Regions from separate parts of the Rhizobium sp. SL42 genome, predicted to be linked through region 2. Evidence: predicted binding sites of a transcription regulator. Region 2 holds the regulator's gene; each other region holds the start of a gene.
What was found. The regulator LexA, encoded in region 2, represses DNA repair genes until DNA is damaged. The targets are predictions, from matches to a motif close to TGTTCNNNNTGTGTTCNG.

Region 1 (7,457 bases), 2.0 Mb from region 2:
CGCGGAACAGCCAGAAACGATGGCCGGCGCTGTCTTCGATGCGGAAATAGTCACGCGGCGGGCTTGCCTCGCCATCGATCCACCATTCCGGCGCAACACGCTCCGGTCCCTCGGCACGCGCCACCCGATGCCGGCTGCGGCGCCAGCGAAACAGGGCCGGTGGACCATCCGGCAGCTCGGCGGTCACCTCGACCGGTTCCGGCCGGGCAAACAGCCGGAGCGGCCGCATTCCCCGTTGCGGTGCCAGAAGCGGCGCCGCGGGTGATGGTAGGCCGTCACCCAGAGGCTGCAGCAGCGCAGCACGATCCGGCCAGTGACTGGCAAGTGCCGTCGGCACCGTCAGGCAGCGCGGCCCGAGCCGGGCAGAGACCTGGTCGAGAAATCGCCCGAAGCGCCCCTCCGCTTCGGCCTCCTGGTCGAAATGCGGCTGGCTGGGCGACAGGCTCTCGCTGCGCAGCACATTGAGCCTGATCAACTCGAAACCGAAGCCGGCATCAAGATCATCGCGCAACACGGACAAGCGCTCCGAAAACAGCGACCGGATCCGCACCGCATCATGCAGGGGAGCCGACGTTCCGACTTCGATGCGAAAAACCCGACCATCGACGCGAAACAGCAAAAGCTCGAACAGCCGTCCGCCTTCGCCCCGGGCTTGCAACCCCGCCTTCAAGCCGCAGGCAAGCCGGCCGGCAAGATCGAGAATCTGTGCCTCCATGCTGATCGGCTCCGCCAGGCGTCGCTCGACAGAAAGCATGGCAAGCGGTCGCCGCGGCGAAATCGGCTCACCTTCGCGGCCCATCGCCCGATCAAGACGCAACAGCGGCTCTGGCCCGAAACGCCGCATGATCGGCCCCCGTGGCGCCGTCATCAATTCGCCGATCTGCTTCAGGCCAACCTTGGCGAGCTTCAGGCAGGTCTCACTCGCAAGCCGGAGTGCCTTGACCGGCAGGCCGGCCAGCACCGCCGGCACATCCGCAGGCGGAATGATCGGCGGGCCGGAAAAGCGCGCCGCGGCCCAGGCAAGCCCCGGCGTCGGGGCAATCGATCCGCGCACATCCAGGCCGAAACAGGTCAGCCGGCGTAGAAGATCGTCAAGCAGCTTTTCCTCGCCGCCGAAGAGATGGGCGCAGCCGCTGATGTCGAGCATCAAGCCGCTCTCGTCATCGACGGCGACCAGCGGCGTGTAGCGATCGCACCAGTCGGCCAGCGCATCAAGGAAGATGCGGTCGGCATCCGCATCCGCCTCGATCACGTCAAGGCTCGGGCAGATGGCCCGTGCCTCGGCCAGCCCCTGGCCAATCCTGAGACCGATCGCCTCGGCCTCATCGTCCAGCGCCGTCAGCCGCATGCTGTTGGCAACCCGCCCGGCACAGACGACCGGAGGGTGCTCAGGACGCCCGTTCGAACGCCAGGAGAGCCCCCAGCGGCGGCGCGCCAGCCTGTCTGTGGCCAGACGGGGTAAGAAGATCGCCAGGATACGCCGATCCGGAAGGGATGACGAAACTGGCAGGAGAGAGAGGCTTGAGGCGGCGGTCATGGATGATCCACTCCAGGAAAAGCGCAAAAACCCCCGACGATCGGGACTTTTCGGCAAGGACACGAAAAACGGGATGGCCGATGCTGCCGCCAAGCAGACTGCCATCCGACAATACCCGCGCCATGGCGGGTGCAGGTTCGACCAGCAGGCGAAGAGAAGCACTTGATGCCTCCTCCTCTCCCGATTGGCGAAGGAGAAAGAGCGTCCCGCCGGCTGCCCGCGCTTTCAGGGAAAGGCGGCGGCTTTCGGTCAGCCCGAATTTCTGCGGATTGCCATGCATTTCGAGCAGCACGGCGGAAAATGCGCGCGACGAAAGTGCCGCATCCGCCAGCCAGAGTGCATCCTCGATGCGCCGTGGCAGGGCATGGATGACTTCACCGGCCTCGAGCCCGAAATCGGCAAGCCCCGGCGCATAGAGAAGGCCGGTTTCGCGGCTGGCAAATGGATCGGCGATCAGAAGGCTACGGCGCGGCGTGCCGTTCCGGCCGTCAAGCAGGCGCGAAAGCGCAAACGCAAAACCGCTCGCCGCACCGGCATCCTGCATGCGCGCGCTGCGGATTTCCACCATGGTGCCGGCAACCGCGATCTCGGCCATCAGCTGGTCGAAATCACGATTGCCAGACCCCACAACATCCGGCCCGGCAGCATCCGGATTGGCGGCGATCCGGCTGCGAAGGGGGGCATCGGCATGACCCGGATCGGCCGCCATTCGGGCGGCATGGCTGGCCTTTCCCTCGATCAGGGCGACCGCCTGTCTGAGGGCAAAAAGCTGCTCCTGCGCCTGAGGGCCTGCGCCCATGACGATCTCTCCTGTCAGAATGTTCTCTTTATGTTCCTATGGATTCCAGAGCTCCGCCCAAGAGTCAACCGGATTCATTGTGAATTTATTCCTTGACTGGATTTGCCCTCGAAATGCGCGGGCGAAATGCCTATATGTCGGCGGTAGTTAGGAGTTCTAATGGCCCGCATTGACCAGACTGAAGATTGGCGCGAACGCCATGCCCCGACGATCAGCACCTTCGAGTCGCTGGCGATCGAGGCCTATGGCCACCTGCCGCAGGAGTTTCGCGCGCTGACCGGCGAGCTGATCATCGAGATCAGCGACTTCCCGACGGATGAGATCTTCGAGGACATGGCGCTGGAAACGCCTTTCGATCTGCTGGGCCTGTTCGAGGGCCGCGGCATTTCCGAGCGTTTCACCATGGAAACCGGTGAAATGCCGAACCGGATCACCCTTTATCGCCGGCCGATCCTCGATTACTGGGCCGAAAACGACGAAACCCTCGGCGACATCATCACCCATGTCCTGATCCACGAGATCGGCCACCATTTCGGCCTGTCCGACGACGACATGGAACGCATCGAGGAAAGCGCCGAAGACGCAGCCGCCGAGCGCTAGGACCACAGACATTTCGGCTCCCAAGCCAGGCATCGGCAGCGGAGGCGGAAAACGCCCGCATGAATCGGGTGGCCGCCGCCCGGCGACGCCCCTATCCGTGAACCTCCGAGACAAGGAGGTTTCCATGACAGGCATCAGGCACAAAACCGCAATCATCACCGGCGCCTCATCCGGCATAGGCCGCGCAACCGCCCTGTTGTTTGCGGCACAGGGCGCATCGCTCGTCCTCAATGCGAGGGGCAGCCAGGCTCTGGAAGAGGTCGTCGCGGCCATTCGCAGCCAGGGCGGAAGGGCCATCGCCGTGCCCGGCGACGTTGCCCTGGCGCAAACCCATGAAGCGCTGGTCCGTGTCGCAACCGACCAGTTTGGCGGCCTGGACATCGCCATCAACAATGCCGGAACCATCGGTCCGCTCAAGCCGCTCGCAGATGTCACGCTGCCGGAATGGCAGGACACGCTGGCTGCAAACCTGACCTCCAGCTTCCTTGCCGCCCGCTGCCAGATTCCTGCCATGCTGGAACGCGGCGCCGGCGCGCTGGTCTTCGTCTCGAGCTTTGTCGGAACCAGCGTCGGCATTCCCGGCATGGGCGCTTATGCCGCCTCCAAGGCCGGCATCATGGGTCTGGTGAAGGCGATCACCGCCGACTATGCGAGCCAGGGCATCAGGGCCAATGCGCTTCTTCCGGGCGGAACCGATACGGCCATGGCCGGCGACGAGGCCCAGAAGCAATGGGCCGCCGGCCTGCATGCCTTGAAGCGCATCGCCCGTCCGGAGGAAATCGCCCAGGCCGCCCTTTTCCTCGCCGGTCCGATGGCAAGCTTCGTCGCCGGCTCGGCCCTTTATGCCGATGGCGGCAATGCGGCCGTCAAGTGAAGCAATCGACCCGGAAGAGACCGATCTCCCGGGTCAACAGGCGCCTCACTGTTCGCCGAGCTTCATCGTCGGATCATAGTCCTTGCCATGCACGGTCTTCACCACCGCCTGGCCGCAATGCATCTGGTTGGTCGCCGCATTGAACGACAGGCTGGGCGCGCCATGCAGTTCCCAGCCCTTGTTCAGCGCATCGGTCACCCGATGGCAGAAGTTCGCGTCGTCGGGACCGGTAAGGAAACGATAGACTTTCACGTTGCATGGACCTTTCTGTCTTGAATGTTCTGAAGCTTGGCGAGCAGATGCTCCGCCTCTTCGAGATGCAGCCGTTCGATCATCCGGCCATCCGCATTGATGACGTTCAACCCGGCACTGTCGGGCCGGGCAAATGCCGCGACCACCAGCCGCGCATGGGCGATATCCCCGGTGCTCGGACCGAATGCCGTATTGGCGCCATCGACCTGCGCCGGATGGATCAGCATCTTGCCGTCGAAACCCATCGCCCGGCCCTGGTTGCATTCCGCGGCAAAGGCCTCAAGATCCTTGAAATCGTTCGAGACGCTGTCGATCACGTCCAGCCCGTAGGCGCGCGCCGCCAGCACCACCTGCATCAGCCACGGCACCAGAGCGCTGCGGCCCGGCGCCGCCGGCACTCCGGTTGCCTTGCGCAGATCGTTCAGCCCGACGACGAAGGCATCGAGCCTCGCAGCCGCCGTCCGGCCGCAAGAGGCAATCGCTGCGGCGTTCAGGATCCCGCGCGGCGTCTCGATCATCGCCCAGACCCTGAGACCTTCCGCCGCACCGCTTTTGTCGATCAGCTCGGCCACGCTCTGCACCGCCTCCGGCTCCTCGACCTTGGGCAGCAGCACGGCCTCGGGCATGCAGGCAAGCACGGCATCCATATCATCCCGGAAAAATGCGCTGCCGGACGCGTTGACGCGAATGATCCTCTCGCGATGGCCGAGATCGGTTTTTTCCAGAAAATCAAGGAGATTGGCGCGTGCCTCGGCCTTCTTCTCCGGCGCGACGGAATCTTCCAGGTCGAAGATCACCGCATCGCAATCCAGCGCCGCCACCTTGTCGAGCGCACGTCGGTTGATCGCCGGCACGGTCAGCACCGAGCGGCGAAGCTTCAAGGCATGCGTCAAAGGAAGGTTGTCGCGATCGGATGTCATGCTGCTGACTTCTGGCAAGCTTTGCCGCCTTGCGCAAGATGACAATTCGGTGAAAAGCCCTTGCATTCATGGCGAAGAAGGACCACCTTCGTCGTGTGAAAGGAACTCAACATGCATAATATCCGTTCCGCCGTCCTCGCCGTCGCAGGTCTAGCACTCATCGGGCTCGCCGCAGCTTTCGCTGTGTCGCTCACCCTAGTCATCGGCGCCTTCCTGACCGTGACCCTCGCCGTGCGCATGCTGATGCTGCGCACCAGGCAGGCGCCGGTCTATGCCAAGGCCAGACGCCAGGAAGACATGCGCATCTGGAACGATGGCAAAGGCACGATCATCGACCTTTGAGGGTCGGATGAAGCTCTTCGGGAGCGATCGCGCGCGCAGACTGCGACGATGAGATCTTGTGCGCCAAAGGCCGCGACCTCCAACGCTAGCCCGAACTCCGGATCTCAAGCAAGATTCCCCTTCAAATTTGTGATGTTTTGTTTTATTGCCGGGGCATTATCGCCGCTCCACGGCGCCGGCCGCCGGATAAGACAGGCGAAAAGCGCGCAGGAGCGTTGGATCACACGCCCAGATCGAAGGCAGGATTGATGGAAAAGTTCGTAAAGCTCACCGGCGTTGCCGCGCCGCTCCCGGTCGTCAACATCGACACGGACATGATCATCCCGAAGGATTATCTGAAGACCATCAAGCGCACCGGTCTCGGCGCCGGCCTGTTCGCCGAGGCCCGTTTCAAGGAAGACGGCTCGGAAAACCCGGATTTCATCCTCAACAAGCCGGCCTATCGCAACGCCCAGATCCTGGTCGCCGGCGACAATTTCGGCTGCGGCTCGTCGCGTGAACACGCGCCCTGGGCGCTGCTCGACTTCGGCATCCGCTGCGTCATATCGACCTCGTTCGCCGACATCTTCTACAACAACTGTTTCAAGAACGGCATCCTGCCGATCGTCGTCAGCCCGGAAAACCTGGAAAAGCTGCTCGACGACGCTGGCCGCGGCTCCAATGCCGTTTTGACCGTCGACCTCGAAAGCCAGGAAATCACCGGCCCGGACGGCGGCAAGATCACCTTCGAACTCGATGCCTTCAAGCGCCATTGCATGCTGAACGGCCTCGACGATATCGGCCTGACGCTGGAAAAGGCATCGAGCATCAACGTCTTCGAACAGGCGACCGCCGCCTCGCGCCCCTGGGCCTGATCAAGCGCCTTGCTGGCTAAGGTCGGACGTTCGTCTTCGACCTTGACCTGAAATATCAAACCGCCTGCAGCACCGGCTGCGGGCGGTTTTTCTTTTTTAAGTGTGCGGCAGCATCCGCCGGAGGCGCAAAAAATAAGGTCTGCATTCGGCCCGAAGCGGACATTCTGATCGTCAGATTTGCGCGGCCGCCCTCAGATATGCCCGCGACAGCAATCGCGCCTCCTCGCGAAAACCGTCAAGTATCTCTGGGCCGGAAGCCAGATTGGCAAAGCTTCCCCGCGAAAGACCGGCCAACGCCGAAAGAAGGGTGAACGATGCCTTCCTCGGCTCCGTGAATGAAGCATCCGAGGCATTGGTGAGCACCCGGACAACGGCGTTCACAAGTCTTACATGTATATCGGGGGACATCTTGAACTGATCGATGGCTCCCGCGACGCGATAGAGAGCGATTGTTGCGTCGGGCCGCGCGACCTTTACTGAGACATAGGCATCCGCGATGCTTTCAGCCAGCTCTTCCAGCGGGCGGCCATTCGCTGCAATATCCACTCGCTCCAGCGCCTCAGCCACTTCTTTGAAATGACGTAGAAGGATGGCGAACAGCAAAGCCTCCTTGTTGGGGAAGTACTGATACAGCGTTCCAACCGAAACGCCGCCGCGTTCCGCCACCCGTGTGGTGGTCAGCCGCGATAACCCTTCGCTCAGCAAAACCTGAATGGCGGCTTCGTGGATCGCTTCCACGGTGACCCCCGATCGCGATTGAACTGGGGTTTTCCGGGGTTTTAGACGTTGCGGCACAACCTGAGAGGCGTCTTTCAAAATGCGAATTCCCAACTGAAGGATCATTCAGATATACATATGGGCATTCCCCGATCAAGTGAGGGGTCAACGGAACCTTGTCATATGGCTCCAGATGATCGGAGCCTTTCTTGACAGGCAAGACACTCTTTTCCCGCTCGCGTCAGGGTTAACATGAAGGTAGCGATATGACCGAATTCAGCAAAGGCTCCATTGGAAACGGGTTCAGCCGCAGGATGTTTATCGCCTCGGCAATTGGCGCGGCCGCATCGACGCCATTGATCGTGAATGCAGCCGCTCAGGGGATCACGGGGTCTACCCGCATTCTGAGGTTTAGTGATCACGAACCGCTTGGCGGAATGCGCACACGATTTCTCAAAGATGTCGTATTCCCGGCAATCGAGAAGGAGTCGAACGGCCGCCTAAAAATCAAGGATCACTGGAACGGCGAGATTGCAGCCGCCTATGATGCATTGGGTGCCGT
Region 2 (7,457 bases):
TGGTCAACGAAGCCATACTTTTTCTCGACGATTCCATGCTCGCTCCAGACGATCACTCGACGGCATCCGATGCCTCCTGCATGCCGTCCGACTATGACGGCCACACGGGTGATGGCGTGAACGGCATGATTGGACATTAAAGGGGACATAAATGTCGGAAATCCGCAAACGCCTGGAGCCACCGATTGAACCAACAGAAAACAGGGCGGGACCGAGATCGCCACGGCTGGAAGCATCGAATGATACGGATGGAACCTATGCAAGGCTCGAACGGGCCGTCGAAGATTATCTGAAAGCAGAGGTCGGCAATCCCAAGCCGCAATCGGCGACGTCGGCCCAGCCGATCCGCCCCCCGCAAAACCTGCGGGTCGCCTACAGCCAGACAGATACGCCAGAAACGCCCTCGCCAGAAACTCCCTCGCCCGAGCCGACCACCGAGATCAGGCAGGAACCGCAGCCCGAACCTGATGCACCGCAGAGCCGCCCGCTCGAATCGAGAGCCCCGGACGGCATGAAGGTGATCGATGGAGATTGCGGCCCGGTGAAGGCCGAAACAACCACCACGGACAATCCGGCATCCCCCCGGGGCGGCAAGGGATCGGGTGGCGGTGGCGGTGCGTTCCACAAGCGGCTCGGCCAGGTCGATTTCAATGCCAGCCTGAAGGCCGGCATCCATGCGGTCAAGCGCAACCTGTTGATCGTCATGGTATTCACTGTTGCGAGCAATGTGCTGGTGCTGGCCATACCGATCTATCTGTTCCAGATTTCGGACCGGGTGCTGACCAGCCGCTCGACCGATACGCTGATCATGCTGACGATCGTGATCGTCGGTGCCATCATTCTCCAGTCGGCCTTCGATGCATTGCGCCGTTTCATACTGATGCGAACCGCCGTGGAGGTTGCAGCCCAGCTCGGGGCGCCGATCCTGAGCGCGGCAGCGCGGGCGTCCCTGCAGGGCAATGGTCGTGAATACCAGACGCTCGGAGACCTGCAGCAGGTCCGCTCGTTCCTCGTCTCGCGGACGCTGCTCGCCTTTCTCGATGCCCCGATCGCACCGCTTTTCCTGCTCGCGGTTTTCCTGATTCACCCGCATCTCGGCTACATCGTCGTGGTCACGGCGATCCTGCTGCTGATCTTCACCCAGATAAACCAGCGCATCACGGCCGTGCCATTTGCGGACGCCAACACCGCACAGATCAAGGCCAACCTGCATCTTGATTCGATGACCCGCAATTCGCAGATCATCAATGCACTGGCGATGATACCGGAGGCGGTGCACATCTGGGGCAAGGATACGGCCGCATCGCTGAAGGCGCAGGTGATTGCGCAGGACAGGAACATCGCAATCGCTGCGGTCTCCAAAGGAATCCGTCTTCTGACGCAGGTCACGATGCTCGGCTGGGGTGCCTACCTTTCGATCCAAGGTGAACTCACCGGTGGCATGGTCATCGCGTCCTCGATCATTGCCGGGCGTGCGCTGGCGCCGATCGAAGGTGCGATCGAAGGATGGAACCAGTTCAGCCAGTCGCGCGCCGCCTATGGGCGGATCGCTGCGCTGCTGAAAGCCTCACCGCTCAATTTCGAGCGCCTCAACCTGCCGAAGCCCGAGGGGCGGCTGGACGTGGAGCGGCTGCTCTATGTGCCTCAGGGCACCAAGCGGGTCGTGCTGAACGGGATTTCGTTTGCTCTCCAGCCAGGCGATTCGCTTGCCGTCATCGGCAATTCCGGTGCGGGAAAGACCACGCTCGGCAAGATGCTGGTCGGCTCGATCCTGCCGACATCCGGAAATGTACGGCTGGACCTGATGGACCTTCGCAACTGGGACCAGCGGCAGTTCGGCGAAAACATCGGCTACCTGCCGCAGGACGTGCAGCTCTTCCCCGGAACCATCAAGGCCAATATTGCCCGGATGCGCTCCGATGCCGATGACGAGCAGATCTACCGCGCCGCCATGCTGGCCGATGTGCACGAAATGATCGCGGGCCTGCCGCATGGCTATGAAACGATGGTGGCTGCCGACGGCTCACCCCTGTCGGGCGGCCAGAAGCAGCGCATTGCACTGGCCCGGGCCTTTTTCGGCGACCCGCATCTGGTGGTTCTCGACGAGCCCAATTCCAACCTCGACAGCGCCGGCGACGTGGCCCTGATGCGCGCGCTTCAGCATGCCAAGGAGCAAAAGATCACCATGATCACCGTGACCCAGCGCCCTGCCCTGCTCAACAGCGTCGACAAGATCCTGCTCTTGGTCAACGGCACCGTCGCCTTGTTCGGCATGCGCATGGATGTGCTGAAGGCATTGCAAGCCCGCGGCATCGACATCGAAGGCGGTTCATTCGGCCATCAACTGCAATAGGAGGCGACGTGCATGGTAGACATCGCCAAAGTCCACGATATCGAGTGGTATTCCGACGTGCCACGGTCGATCAGCAAGCAGACGATTATCGGCCTCGTTCTGATGGCCATCGCCTTCGGCGGGTTCGGCACTTGGGCATCGACCGCGCCGCTTGCCGCTGCGGTCATTGCCCAAGGCAGCTTCGTCGCGACCGGCCAGAACAAGATCCTCCAGCATCTGGAGGGTGGCATTATCGAGCAAATCCTCGTCAGCGAAGGCGATCAGGTGGTCGAAGGACAGGCTCTCGTGCAACTGGACGAGACTGCGGCCCAGGCGAAAAAACGTGAACTGTTCCTACGCCGCATGCGACTGGATGTGACGGCGGCGCGGCTGACCGCGCAGTTCGAGACCGTCGAGAAACTGGATCTTTCCTCGTTGCTGAAAGAACACCGCGGCGATCCCGACGTCTGGGCGATCCTGGTCAGCCAGCAGCTGAATTTCAGGGCGCAGCGGCAAAAGCTCTCCAGCGAGAGCGCCTTGCTGCAACAAAACATCCGGGCACTCGAATTCCGCGAAATTGGCTATACAAGGCAACGCGATGCGTCCATCCGCCAGCTCGAACTGCTGAAGGATGAATATGCCGCAAAGCAGATCCTGCTGGAAAAGGGCGTGGCCCGGGCCAACGAGGTCAAGGCTCTGCTGCGGGCCATCGCCGAGGCGGACGGCCAGATCGGACGGCTTGAGGCGGAAATCGCCGAGACCCAGGCACAACGGACGAAGGGCGAGCAGGAAGTGTTGCGCGCGGAAAGTGCCTATCGCGAAGATGCACTCGAGCGGCTGCAGGCCATTCAGAGCGAGCGCGACATGGTGCGGGAGCAGTTGCGGGAAGCGGCCAATATCCTCGAGCGCGCGACAATCAATGCGCCGGTTTCCGGCACCGTCGTCCGGATCCACTATCACACCAACGGCGGTGTCATCGAAAGCGGCAAGGCAATCCTCGAAATCCTGCCCGCCGGCGTGCCGCTGATCATCGAAGCTCAGATCCCGCGCAACGACATCGACAGCGTCAAGCTGGGCCAGTCGGCCACCATTCGGCTGGTTGCCCTGAACCAGAGAACGACGCCCGTGCTCAAGGGCGATGTCTTCTACCTGTCGGCGGACGCGCTGCAGCAATCCGGCAATACGTCGACCGCCCCGCATGACGTCTATCTCGCCCGGATCAACATTCCACCAACGGAACTGGCACGGGTTCATGGCTTCACGCCGACACCCGGCATGCCGGCCGAAGTGATGATCCAGACCAACGAGCGCACCTTCTTCAACTATATCGCCAGACCGATTACCGACAGCATGTCGCGCGCCTTTTCCGAACAGTGACCCATCAGCGACCGGGGGCTACACCAACCCCGGTCCAATACTTGCGCCACAGGACAGACCGCTGCCGTGAGCCCTGTCCGCACGGACTTATCAACGCACGATGCCATCGACCCGGAACACCGCACCGTCGCTACGATTGAAGACGGTGTCTATGCCGACGGCTTTGGTGCGCCGCGGCCACCCGAGTAAATTGGCATTGGCGATTTTTTTCGCAGTCGGTCAGCAAATCACATGCAAAGTTCACGGAAATTTATCCCCTTGCGGAACACATATGGAACATATAGTGTCTGTTCTGTATTTGTTTCACCAATTGGGGCATCGCATATGCTGACGCGCAAGCAACAGGAACTGCTTCTATTCATCCATGAACGGATGAAGGAATCCGGCGTGCCTCCCTCTTTCGACGAAATGAAGGACGCACTCGATCTGGCGTCGAAATCCGGGATTCACCGGTTGATCACGGCACTGGAGGAGCGCGGCTTCATCCGCCGCCTGCCGAACAGGGCTCGAGCGCTTGAAGTCATCAAGCTGCCGGAAGCCTATACGCCGAGCCTGCAGCCACGGCGCGGCTTTGCGCCCAGCGTGATAGAAGGCAGCCTTGGCAAGACACCGCCGGCACCAGCTGCGCCGAGCAAGTCGTCCCCTGACGGCGGATCCGCATCGGTGAGCGTTCCGGTCATGGGCCGGATCGCCGCAGGTGTTCCAATCTCTGCCATCCAGAACAATACCCATGACATCACCGTACCGGCCGAGATGATCGGCTCGGGCGAGCACTATGCGCTGGAGGTCAAGGGCGATTCGATGATCGATGCCGGCATTCTCGACGGCGACACCGTGATCATCCGCAATGCATCCAACGCCAATCCCGGCGACATCGTCGTGGCCCTGGTTGACGACGAAGAGGCTACGCTGAAGCGCTTTCGCCGGCGTGGGGCATCGATCGCGCTGGAGGCGGCCAATCCGGCCTACGAGACGCGCATTTTCGGGCCAGACCGGGTGAAGATCCAGGGCAAGCTCGTCGGCCTCATCCGCCGCTATCACTGACGGGTCGTGCCGGCGTCTGCTCGTCTTTTCGGTCGCGCCATTTGGCCTGCTCTCCCCCGGTTCCGCTCCATGTTGCCAGACTACTGCTGGGAAAGCAGGTCGGCCGAATGGCTTTCGGCTTGCGAACCGTTTTGCCAATCATACAGGCGGTGACGCGTCCAGGGACGCGACGGACCGGCAAAGGAAGGGACGATCGTCAGCGTGCGGCTGGAGCGATCACGAAGGAAGATTTCGAGGGTTCCGCTACTGCGCAGACTGTCAGCCGAAATCAGCCGCGCGCCGGACCGGCAGTCGTCAAAACCCGGGCGCTGGGAAACGATGACAAGATCGGCTAGATCACAGGCGATGCCCGTCACCTCGTGGCGGTCGAGCGTGATGATGCGCCAACCGTCAAGCACGGCGGCGCAGGCGCTCTTGGTGCAGGTGAAATACCGGTTGCCGGCTGAGGCGAGAAGATCTTCGAGCCGTTGACGGGCCACAGAGATTTCCATTTCCGACAGAGGCGTGCGCCTTGGCCTGTCCGGCGAAACAGCGTCGACTGCAGGACCGGACATTGTCTGTGGCGCAATCGCGGCGGTAACGCCGAGCGCGGGCTGCCATTGATCGAAGATGAAAGCGGGCGGGCGGATGCGGTTGGTGGCGATCCGATCACCCTCCGTCGGCGTTGCTGTCGTGCCCGGCCAGAATCCTACCAACCGCCCGTCTTCACTGACGACCAGATCGGCCCTCGGCTTCTGGTTCGAAAGGGCCGCCGCCAGCAAGGTGACGGCCATCACGACGGTCCCCGCATGACGCAAAGGACTGCGCAAAAGCGTCAACAGCAGAAAACCGGCAACGGTCAGCGGCAGGAGCCAGTCCGGTTGACGCGTGAACGCGTAACCGTCACCCCATCCTGCAATCTCCCGGGCGACAAGCAGGACCCATTCGAGGCCGTAGCCCATGACAATTAGGAATGGGGCGTCGAGCCCGAGCGGCATGAGAATCATCGCAACAAAGCCTGCCGGCATCACAATCAGAGATATCAACGGCATGGCAATCAGATTGGCCTCGAGGCTGTGGGTCGAAAGCCGATGAAAATGGTTGATTGCAAATATCGCCGTCGCCAGTCCGCCGATCAGGGAGGTCGCCAACGTCCCGCCGAAAAAGCGCCCCAAGGTCGCAAGCACGACGTATTTGCGCGCGCGAAAGCGTGGAAGCAGGTGTCTGGGTCTCGATCGCCAGCCAGCGTAACCGGCGATCAGCGCCGCGGTGGCCGCAAACGACATCTGGAAACTGGGGCCCAGCACGGCAGAGGGCTGGACGATCAGGATGATGGTCGCGGCCAGAGCAAGGTTGCGCAGGCTGATCGCGGGACGGTCAACAAGCACAGCCACCAGCATGATCGAAGTCATCAGATAGGCCCTCACTGCCGAGACCTGATAACCGGAAATCAGCACATAGCCGGTTACCGCCAGAAGTGCGCCAGCCGCAGCGATCTTCTTCACCGGATAGGCCTGGGCCAAGACCGGAAACAGGCTGAGGCTGGCGCGCAGGCCGACAAAGAAGATCCCGGCAGCGAGCGCCATATTGAGGCCGGAGATCGCCGTGATATGGGCAAGGCCGGACAGACGCAGCGCTTCAGTTGCACCCTTGGACATCGACCGCCTCTCACCGGTGATGATCGATGCGGCAAATGCGCCGGGATCGCCTGGCACAACGGTTCGAATGCGGGTGGAGATCTGGTCGCGCAGCGCAAACAACTGCCGATCCAACACCTGCCAGAATTCACCCCAGTATTCGTAGCCGGTTTGCGGTCCCGATTCAGTCCATGGCGGCCCCGAAAGCGAGGGCGTGAGCCGCGGCGGAGTGACCGCCGCGGGTGGGCCGAGAAAGAAGCCAACGGCACCGATACCGGAAAAATAGCTGGCAAATGCGAAATCGTTCATTCCGGGCAGCGCGGGGCCTGACGGCGGCGACAGGCGGGCACGTCCGGTTGCCGTAGCACCAATCGGCAGCGGCTCATGGCGGCTGCGGGCAAGGATGGAGATGCGCTCGGGCGGGCGGCGCAGTTGCGGCTCAAGTGTACCCGTTAGCCGCATGACATAGCGCCATTCCCCGGCGGCTCCCGCCTCCCGACGTTCGACCACCCCGGTAACGATCGTCACCACCGGCTGGTCGAGCACAGTGGTTGCGACGCTCCGCGTCTGCCATTCCGCAAGCAGCATGCCGGCACAGAACAATGCTGCAGCGCAAAACATGGCATGTGCTGCCGATGCAGGCGCATTCTTCACCCCGATGCCGGACAACAGCACTGCAAAAATGCAGACTGTAACGGCTGCCGGTGGTGGCGCAGGGAGGACGAACCAGAGCGCGGCCCCCGTCCCGAGGCATACCGGTACGAAGTGAAAAAAATGGCCGTGGCGCGCTTCAAGCGCGAGGGCGGCCGTGCATACCGCGGGAAGCCTTTCACAGCGTGCGCGCCAGTAGATCAGAGGCGAGTTGGTCCGTCTTGCAGCGACTGCCTGCCGTTCGACCGCAGGCGACCTATCGGGCAGCGCCGCACCGCCTTGCGCGACTGCGTCGGCCATTGCGGTCTCGCTCTGCGCCAAGTCAGACACGTGCAACCCGTCCCTCGCCACTGCCGGGAAAAAGCCCCGTTAAAGCCCAGAGACTAAAGGTTTTTCATCAACAATCAATGCGTGCATAAAGGCCAGGTCGGAAAGCC
Region 3 (7,457 bases), 1.9 Mb from region 2:
TCGATGGCGAGGCGAGTGCGGCCGAGGAAGCCACGATCCTGCGCGCGGTCACGCAGACCTTCCCGACGATCACCACCGTCAGGGTCAAGGACGCGCTGGAGGTAGTCGACCGTCTCGTTGGACAATTGGCAACGGCGATCCGTGCGGCAGCCGCCCTGGCCCTGATTGCCTCGGTGCTGGTCCTGTCAGGCGCCCTTGCCGCCGGCAATCGCGCACGAACCCATGACGCGGTCATCCTGAAGACGCTTGGAGCCACCCGAGCCATGCTTGTTCGCGCCTTCACCTATGAGTATATGCTGCTTGGGGCGGCAACCGCACTGTTCGCCCTCATCGCCGGCGGCGGCATAGCCTGGTACGTGTTGAGCCAGATCATGAAGCTTCCGTCCAACTTCCTGCCCGATGTCGCCGTGATGACCATCCTGATTGCTCTTGTGGTCACCATCGGAATAGGTCTGGCTGGCACATGGCGCATTCTCGGACAGAAAGCAGCTCCCGTTTTGCGTGAACTTTAAGCCAGAAACAGAACTTCTGGCACTCGTCACCTGCAACTGGGCGGATTACCGCGATTTAAGCTTTCGGCTCTTGTCCAAGACCCGGGAACACCTCATATTGTTGTTACGCATGCTGAGCTCCGCAGCGGCGCCCGGGCGCTTCGTCCGCACCGTCATCCCTCGGAGCTTGAAAGAGGAAACCAATGTCTGAACTTCGCAACTATCAGAGCCGTGCGGGCCAGACCCAGTCGGCTACGATGATCGACGAAGGTCTGCGCGCCTACATGCTCAAGGTTTACAACCTCATGGCGCTGGGCCTTGCCATCACCGGTATTGCAGCCTTCGCCACCTTCCAGATGGCCGTATCGGACGGCCAGTTGACCGCTTTCGGCCAAGCCATCTTCCTGAGCCCACTGAAGTGGGTGGTCATTCTGGCACCGGTGGCCATGGTGTTCTTCCTGAGCTTCCGCATCCATAAGATGAGCGTCGCCTCTGCGCAGATGACATTCTGGATCTATGCCGCCCTGATGGGCCTGTCGCTGTCGTCGATCTTCCTGATCTACACAGGCGCAAGCATCGTCCAGACCTTCTTCGTGACGGCAGCCTCCTTCGGCGCTTTGTCGCTCTATGGCTACACCACCAAGCGCGACCTGTCGGCGATGGGCTCCTTCCTGATGATGGGTCTCTTCGGTCTGATCATTGCCTCGCTGGTCAACATCTTCATGGCTTCGTCCGCTCTGGACTTCGCCATCTCGGTGATCGGCGTGCTGATCTTCGCCGGCTTGACCGCTTATGATACCCAGGCGATCAAGGCGGCATATGCTGAATCGGATAACCACGAGACGGCTGGACGCAACGCCATCATGGGTGCCCTGCGCCTCTATCTCGACTTTATCAACCTCTTCCTGTTCATGCTGCGCTTCCTCGGAAACCGCAACTGAACCAGAACGCGTTTTGGTTTTTGTCCGATCTCCATGGAAAACCCCGCTTCGGCGGGGTTTTTTATTGCCTGCTCGGGCAGGAGCAATATGCGGAAGGCACAAAAAAGCCTCCGGTTTGCACCGGAGGCTTTTTATAGGTGACCCATGAGAGGATCGGCTTATGCCGCTTCTTCTTCCTGGGTATCTTCTTCTTCGATCGTCTTGCCACGCTTCGGGCCCTTGGCAAGATTGACCTCGACCAGACGCACGGCCTCTGTCTCAGACATCTTGTTCACGGCGGCGATTTCCCGCGCCATGCGGTCGAGGGCAGCTTCATAGAGCTGACGCTCGGAATAGGACTGCTCGGGCTGGTTCTCTGCGCGATAGAGGTCGCGAACGACTTCTGCAATCGAGATCAGATCGCCGGAATTGATCTTGGCATCATATTCCTGCGCACGGCGTGACCACATGGTGCGCTTGACGCGAGCCTTGCCCTGCACAACCTTGAGAGCGCGTTCGACAAAGTCGGTCTCGGACAGCTTGCGCATACCGATGCTCACGGCTTTGGCAACCGGAACCTTCAAACGCATCTTGTCCTTTTCGAAATCGATTACAAAAAGCTCAAGCTTCATGCCGGCCACTTCTTGCTCTTCGATAGCGGTGATGGTACCGACGCCATGTGCCGGGTAGACAATCGACTCGCCGGTCTTGAAACCGTGGCGTGCCGAGGATTTTTTCTGCTGGGTCGTCATTCGATTCAAAAACTCCCTGTTTTGCTCCCGGCATAATGCCGGCGCCGGGTCGGTCAGGCCCGGATGAGATGGAAGAAACCGCCAGGTTATTCCATCCTGATCCGATCCGTCACAAACAAGCATCTCCCTCGTCGCGACAGAGACACGACAAGCAAATGCCGTTTATGTCACGGAGACCGCGGTCGATGGTGAAGTTGCTTTCGTGATGGTTCTGGGCACAACTATGCCGCAAAGTGGAACAGTTTTGAGAGGCTATCACAAAAAGACGAGGAAATCAATATTTTACTGCCAAGCGTCACAATCGTGGCGAGCTTAGCGCCCGAAGCAGCGCCAAGGAGGCAAAAACGGTACGGCGGGCCTTCCGAGCAAACAAGAAAGCCTTGCCGTGAAAGCTCAGTCGCCAGAACCCGGCTTCTCCGAGAAGTATTTCTCGAATTTGCCCGTGACGCCGTCCATCTCCTTGGCTTCCGGCATCGAGTCTTTCTTCACCGTGATATTCGGCCAGATCTTCGCATAGTCGGTGTTGATCTTCAGCCACTTATCAAGACCCGGCTCCGTATCGGGCTTGATCGCCTCAGCCGGACATTCCGGTTCGCAAACACCGCAATCGATGCACTCATCAGGATGGATGACGAGGAAATTCTCACCCTCGTAGAAGCAGTCGACCGGGCAGACCTCGACACAATCGGTGTACTTGCAGCGAATGCAATTGTCTGTGACGATATAGGTCATGCGGCACTCCAGGATGGCGTTATGCACGGGTGGAGAACGTCTGGCATCTCAATGCATTCCGGGCTTTTCGCCCAGGACCGGATGCCTTGCGTCCCCATCGGGGTTTTCTGTCGGACAGCGTTGTGAGCTACTGTGTTCTGGGGTCCAAGGCAAGGATTATCAATCCTCCATTTGACCATAGACGCCACAAATTTTCTATTCGTCGCCCCAATCAGGCCCGGAACGCAGCTCGTCGATGATGCGCCGGTCCCGCTTGGTCGGACGACCGGCTCCAGGCGCCCGCACTGCCTGTTCCATCGGCGTGAAGGCGTCTTTCTTGATCGGCGGCGGGCTGAGATCCTCATAGAGGTGCCGGGCCTCCTCATAGGGACCGCGTCGCTCGCCCGGCAGACGCACGACCAGGATCAGGTCGCGCTCCGGCATGGCGATCTCCAGCCGGTCACCCGGCTTGATCTGATAGCTTGGCTGGCGGACCGGCTGACCGTTGACGCGCACACGCCCACCGGCCACGCGCTCCTGCGCTAGGCTGCGTGATTTTGTCACACGGGCAAAGAACAGCCACTTGTCGATGCGCTGGCGCGAACCGGTTGGTGGCTGTTTTTCGTCCATGCTACTTCTTCATCTGTTCCTTAAGGGCAGCGAGCTTGGCAAAAGGCGAATCCGGATCCACCGGCTTTTCCTTGCGCGGCGGCTTTGCCTCGAAACGGGCAGGCTGCGACTTGTTGTTTTCACGCTCGGGACGCGGACCGCGATCCTTGCGGTCCTGCCGCTCTCCACGCTCCTGTCGATCACCCTTGCCGGCGTTGTTACCACGCGTGTTGTTGTCACGCGGCTTGCCGCCCTGACCCTGTTCGCTGCGACCACCATCACGACGGCGATCATCGCGGCGGCCCTCGGTCTTGCCTTCGCCGGCCGGCGCACGCTGGCCCTGCGGACGACGGTCGCCCGCCGGACGGGCGCCACGCTGGTTGTCGCTGCGACCGCCGGGACGCCACAGGAGGACCGGCTTCGGCTCGGCAGGTACTGCGTCGGCTGCGGCACCCTCGGCGTCTGCGGTTGCAGCCTCGCCTTCGGCAGCCACGAGGGTCGCGACCGGCGCTTCGGCAACGACTGTTTCGCCAGCCGGCGTTTCCGCTACAGCATGATCGGCGTCGTCAACGCTGTCGTCTTCGTTCTTTTCGGCAGCAGCTTCCGGTGCAGTAGGAGCACCTGCTGTCTGGGCAGCAAGGAAACCGGCTGCATCTTCGGCCGAAACGCTGTCGGCACGATAGCCGAGCCCCTTCAGGATCTCCTCCATGTCATCCGGTGTCGCGCCCAGAATCGACAGCATGGCCGTTGTCGCGGTGAAACGGCGACCGTCATAGGCACCATCCGGACGCGCCGGTGAACCGGGCTTCCACTGCAGCAGCGGGCGGATCAGGTCGGCCAGGCGCTCGAGAATATCGATACGCACCGCGCGCTTACCGAGGAACCGGAAGCCAGCCAGTTTGTAGAACATCCGCTCGAAGGTCGGATCGGTGACGACGGATGTACGACCTGCCGCCAGAACCGGAATGAGATCACCGTAACCCGGCTTGTCGAGACCATCATGCTTCAGCGCCCAGAGCAGCGAGATCAGCTCGGCGGGGGCAGGCTTCAGCAGTGCCGGCATGAAGATATGGTAGGCACCGAAGCGCACACCGTAGCGCCGCATGGAGGCACGACCGTCCTGATCCAGCGACTTGACGTCATCGGAGACGTCACGGCGGAACAGCACGCCAAGGTTTTCAACCAGCTGGAAGGCAAGACCCTTGGCCAGCCCCTGCAGGTCCTCGGCACGCGACAGATCGTCAAGCGGCTTCAGGATGGTCGAGATGTGGTGATTGACGAAACGCTCGATACGCGCAGCGACATGATCGCGCGCATTGCCGGTCAACTGTTCATCGGCCAAAAGGATCACCCGCGGATGCAGGATGTGATCGGCGCCGGTCAGCCGCGCGACGGGATCGCCGACCCAGCGCACCAGTCCATCCGAGCCGATGGCCAGATCGTTGTTGCCAGAGGCGTGAAGCCGCGCGGCGCGCGCTTCGAATTCCAGCGCCATTGCCCGGTGGGCAGCCGCCTGGATTGCCTTGGCATCCGAACCTTCGGCCCCGGAAATCGGCGTGAACCGGAAACCGGAGAGTTGTCCCATGGCATGCCCTTCAACGAAGACATCACCGTTCACACTGATTTCAGCTTCCAACATTGCATTCTCTCTCAAGCGCTTCATGAGCACAGATGTCCTGCGATCAACAAAGCGTTTCGTCAACCGTTCATGTAGCGCATCGGACAATCGGTCTTCGATTTCCCGCGTCTTTTCTTGCCAGTGTGTCGGATCGGCAAGCCAACCGGGCCGGTTCGACACATATGTCCAAGTTCTGATCTGCGCGATTCGCGCAGAAAGTGTATCAATTTCCCCATCAGTCCGGTCGGCCCTGCGAACCTGCTCGGCGAGAAAATCTTCATTTACCGCACCCAGCCGAACCAGATCGAAAAACAGGCTTTGAATCAGGTCGGCATGCTGTGCGGGCGTAATACGCCGATAATCGGGCAGCGCGCACGCCTCCCACAACTTCTCGACCCGTTCGGGGCGATTGGCAAGGTCTATGACCTCGGGATATCGCGCCAGAAACTCGAGCGCCTGCTGGTCGATGGCCGGCAAGGCCCGCGTCAGCCCGCCAACCCTCGGTGCCGCATCCAGGCTGCGCTGCAAAGCCGCCACGGAAGAATAATCAAAATGCGATGTGCGCCATTGCAGGACCTTGACCGGATCGAACTGGTGCGCTTCCAGCCGCTCGACCAATTCGTCATCGAACGGATCGACGCGACCGGTAACGCCGAAGGTCCCGTCCTTCAAATGCCGTCCGGCGCGACCCGCGATCTGCCCGAGCTCTCCGGCATTCAGATTGCGGAACTGGAAACCGTCGAATTTGCGATCCTGGGCGAAAGCCACATGATCGACATCGAGATTGAGCCCCATGCCGATGGCATCGGTCGCGACCAGATATTCGACATCGCCTTCCTGATAGAGCCCAACCTGGGCATTGCGCGTACGCGGGCTGAGCGCGCCAAGCACAACGGCGGCACCACCCCGCTGGCGACGGATCAATTCCGCGATGGCATAGACTTCGTCGGCAGAGAAAGCCACGATCGCCGTCCGTTGCGGCAACCGGGTGATCTTTTTCTGTCCGGCATAAAACAGCTGTGACAGCCGCGGCCGCTCGACGATGGTGATGCCGGGCAACAATTGGATCAGGATCTGCTTCATCGTCGCCGAGCCGAGCAGAAGGGTCTCGTCACGTCCGCGCAGATGCAACAGCCGGTCGGTGAAGATATGCCCGCGCTCGAGATCACCGGCGAGCTGGATTTCGTCGATCGCCACGAAGGACGCTTTGGTTTCGCGCGGCATGGCCTCGACGGTACAAACCGAAAAACGGGCATTCGGCGGCGAAATCTTTTCCTCGCCGGTCACCAGCGCGACATTTTGCACACCGACACGCTCGACCACGCGGGTGTACACCTCACGGGCAAGCAGCCGCAACGGCAGTCCGATGATCCCCGAACCATGCGCAACCATGCGCTCGATGGCGAAATGGGTCTTGCCCGTATTCGTTGGCCCCAGCACGGCTGTCACGCTGCGGCCACTCAGGATCATGGGTTGGGTATTCAACGACCGCTCCGATTCACAGGGCCGCCGTACCGAAGGGGGGAGGCGACCCTGGGCAACAAATGGCGATGAAGTGCATCAAAGGCAAGCCGCTTGTCGCACGCGCCGGGAAAAACCGGGCAAACCCTTGATCAGAATCATCTTTTTGCATGCAAATTAACCGGTGGAACAGGGTGCGAACGAATCAGAGACGAATCACAGACTCGGACAGATTCAGGATTTGTTCACGGCTACATCTCGGCCCGACAGGCCCCTTTACCCACCATATGCTGAATCGACCGAATCGGCATTCAGGCAACTGACAGGTCGATATTAACGTGTTCCGGTCACGGAACCTCGGCTTTCCTCTCCGCGTTAAGAGAGCCGAGGTATCGCTGAAATGACACTGACGCTTCCACCCGCCGAATGGATTAGCCGCAAGCACGATGGCCAGAACTTCGTGCTTCTGCACGGCATGGTCATGGCGCCGGCGTTCTGGCATGCCTATGCGCCGGGGATCACCCGGCAGGGTCGGACCGCAGCCTATCCCCTTCCCGGCCACCATCCCTGGAGTCTCGACACCCTCGGCGATCCCATAGCGCGGCAGCCCATCACGCGGCAGAAGGTAACCGAAGCGCTTGCCGCCGCCATACGACGCGATTTCGGCGGACGGCCCGTAACTTTGATTGGCCACTCGACCGGTGGGTTTATCTCCCTGCTGCTCGCCCTCGATCATCCGGAACTTGTCCGGTCGGTGATCCTGATGGGCGCATTCGCTTGCGGTCGTTTCGAAGGGCAGGAACGACTGGCGGCACGCCTGCTGCGCATTCCGCACATGGGCCCCTATCTGTTTCGCCAGTTCTTTCGTCGCTGGATCTCGACCAGCGAGCAGTTT

Region 1: a site for LexA is predicted at 2,357-2,374, ahead of IM739_RS02245 (metallopeptidase family protein). Genes of this name have one in related genera too.
Region 3: a site for LexA is predicted at 6,748-6,765, ahead of IM739_RS01745 (helicase-related protein). Genes of this name have one in related genera too.

Annotation. Positions count from the first base shown of each region.
Region 1 covers NZ_CP063397.1:503,424-510,880, forward strand. Annotated here, with positions in the region: gene IM739_RS02235 (Y-family DNA polymerase) at 1-1,348, opposite strand, end outside; gene IM739_RS02240 (hypothetical protein) at 1,389-2,336, opposite strand; gene IM739_RS02245 (metallopeptidase family protein) at 2,496-2,936, shown strand; gene IM739_RS02250 (SDR family oxidoreductase) at 3,061-3,810, shown strand; gene IM739_RS02255 (DUF1737 domain-containing protein) at 3,856-4,062, opposite strand; gene IM739_RS02260 (HpcH/HpaI aldolase/citrate lyase family protein) at 4,059-4,982, opposite strand; gene IM739_RS02265 (hypothetical protein) at 5,094-5,324, shown strand; gene leuD (3-isopropylmalate dehydratase small subunit) at 5,573-6,178, shown strand; gene IM739_RS02275 (TetR/AcrR family transcriptional regulator) at 6,350-7,021, opposite strand; gene dctP (TRAP transporter substrate-binding protein DctP) at 7,162-7,457, shown strand, end outside.
Region 2 covers NZ_CP063397.1:2,572,049-2,579,505, reverse strand. Annotated here, with positions in the region: gene IM739_RS12220 (hypothetical protein) at 1-140, shown strand, start outside; gene IM739_RS12215 (type I secretion system permease/ATPase) at 152-2,353, shown strand; gene IM739_RS12210 (HlyD family type I secretion periplasmic adaptor subunit) at 2,366-3,709, shown strand; gene lexA (transcriptional repressor LexA) at 4,034-4,753, shown strand; gene IM739_RS12200 (ComEC/Rec2 family competence protein) at 4,834-7,320, opposite strand.
Region 3 covers NZ_CP063397.1:384,499-391,955, forward strand. Annotated here, with positions in the region: gene IM739_RS01720 (ABC transporter permease) at 1-512, shown strand, start outside; gene IM739_RS01725 (Bax inhibitor-1/YccA family protein) at 695-1,432, shown strand; gene IM739_RS01730 (CarD family transcriptional regulator) at 1,591-2,163, opposite strand; gene fdxA (ferredoxin FdxA) at 2,557-2,895, opposite strand; gene IM739_RS01740 (RNA-binding S4 domain-containing protein) at 3,091-3,504, opposite strand; gene IM739_RS01745 (helicase-related protein) at 3,506-6,571, opposite strand; gene IM739_RS01750 (alpha/beta fold hydrolase) at 6,963-7,457, shown strand, end outside.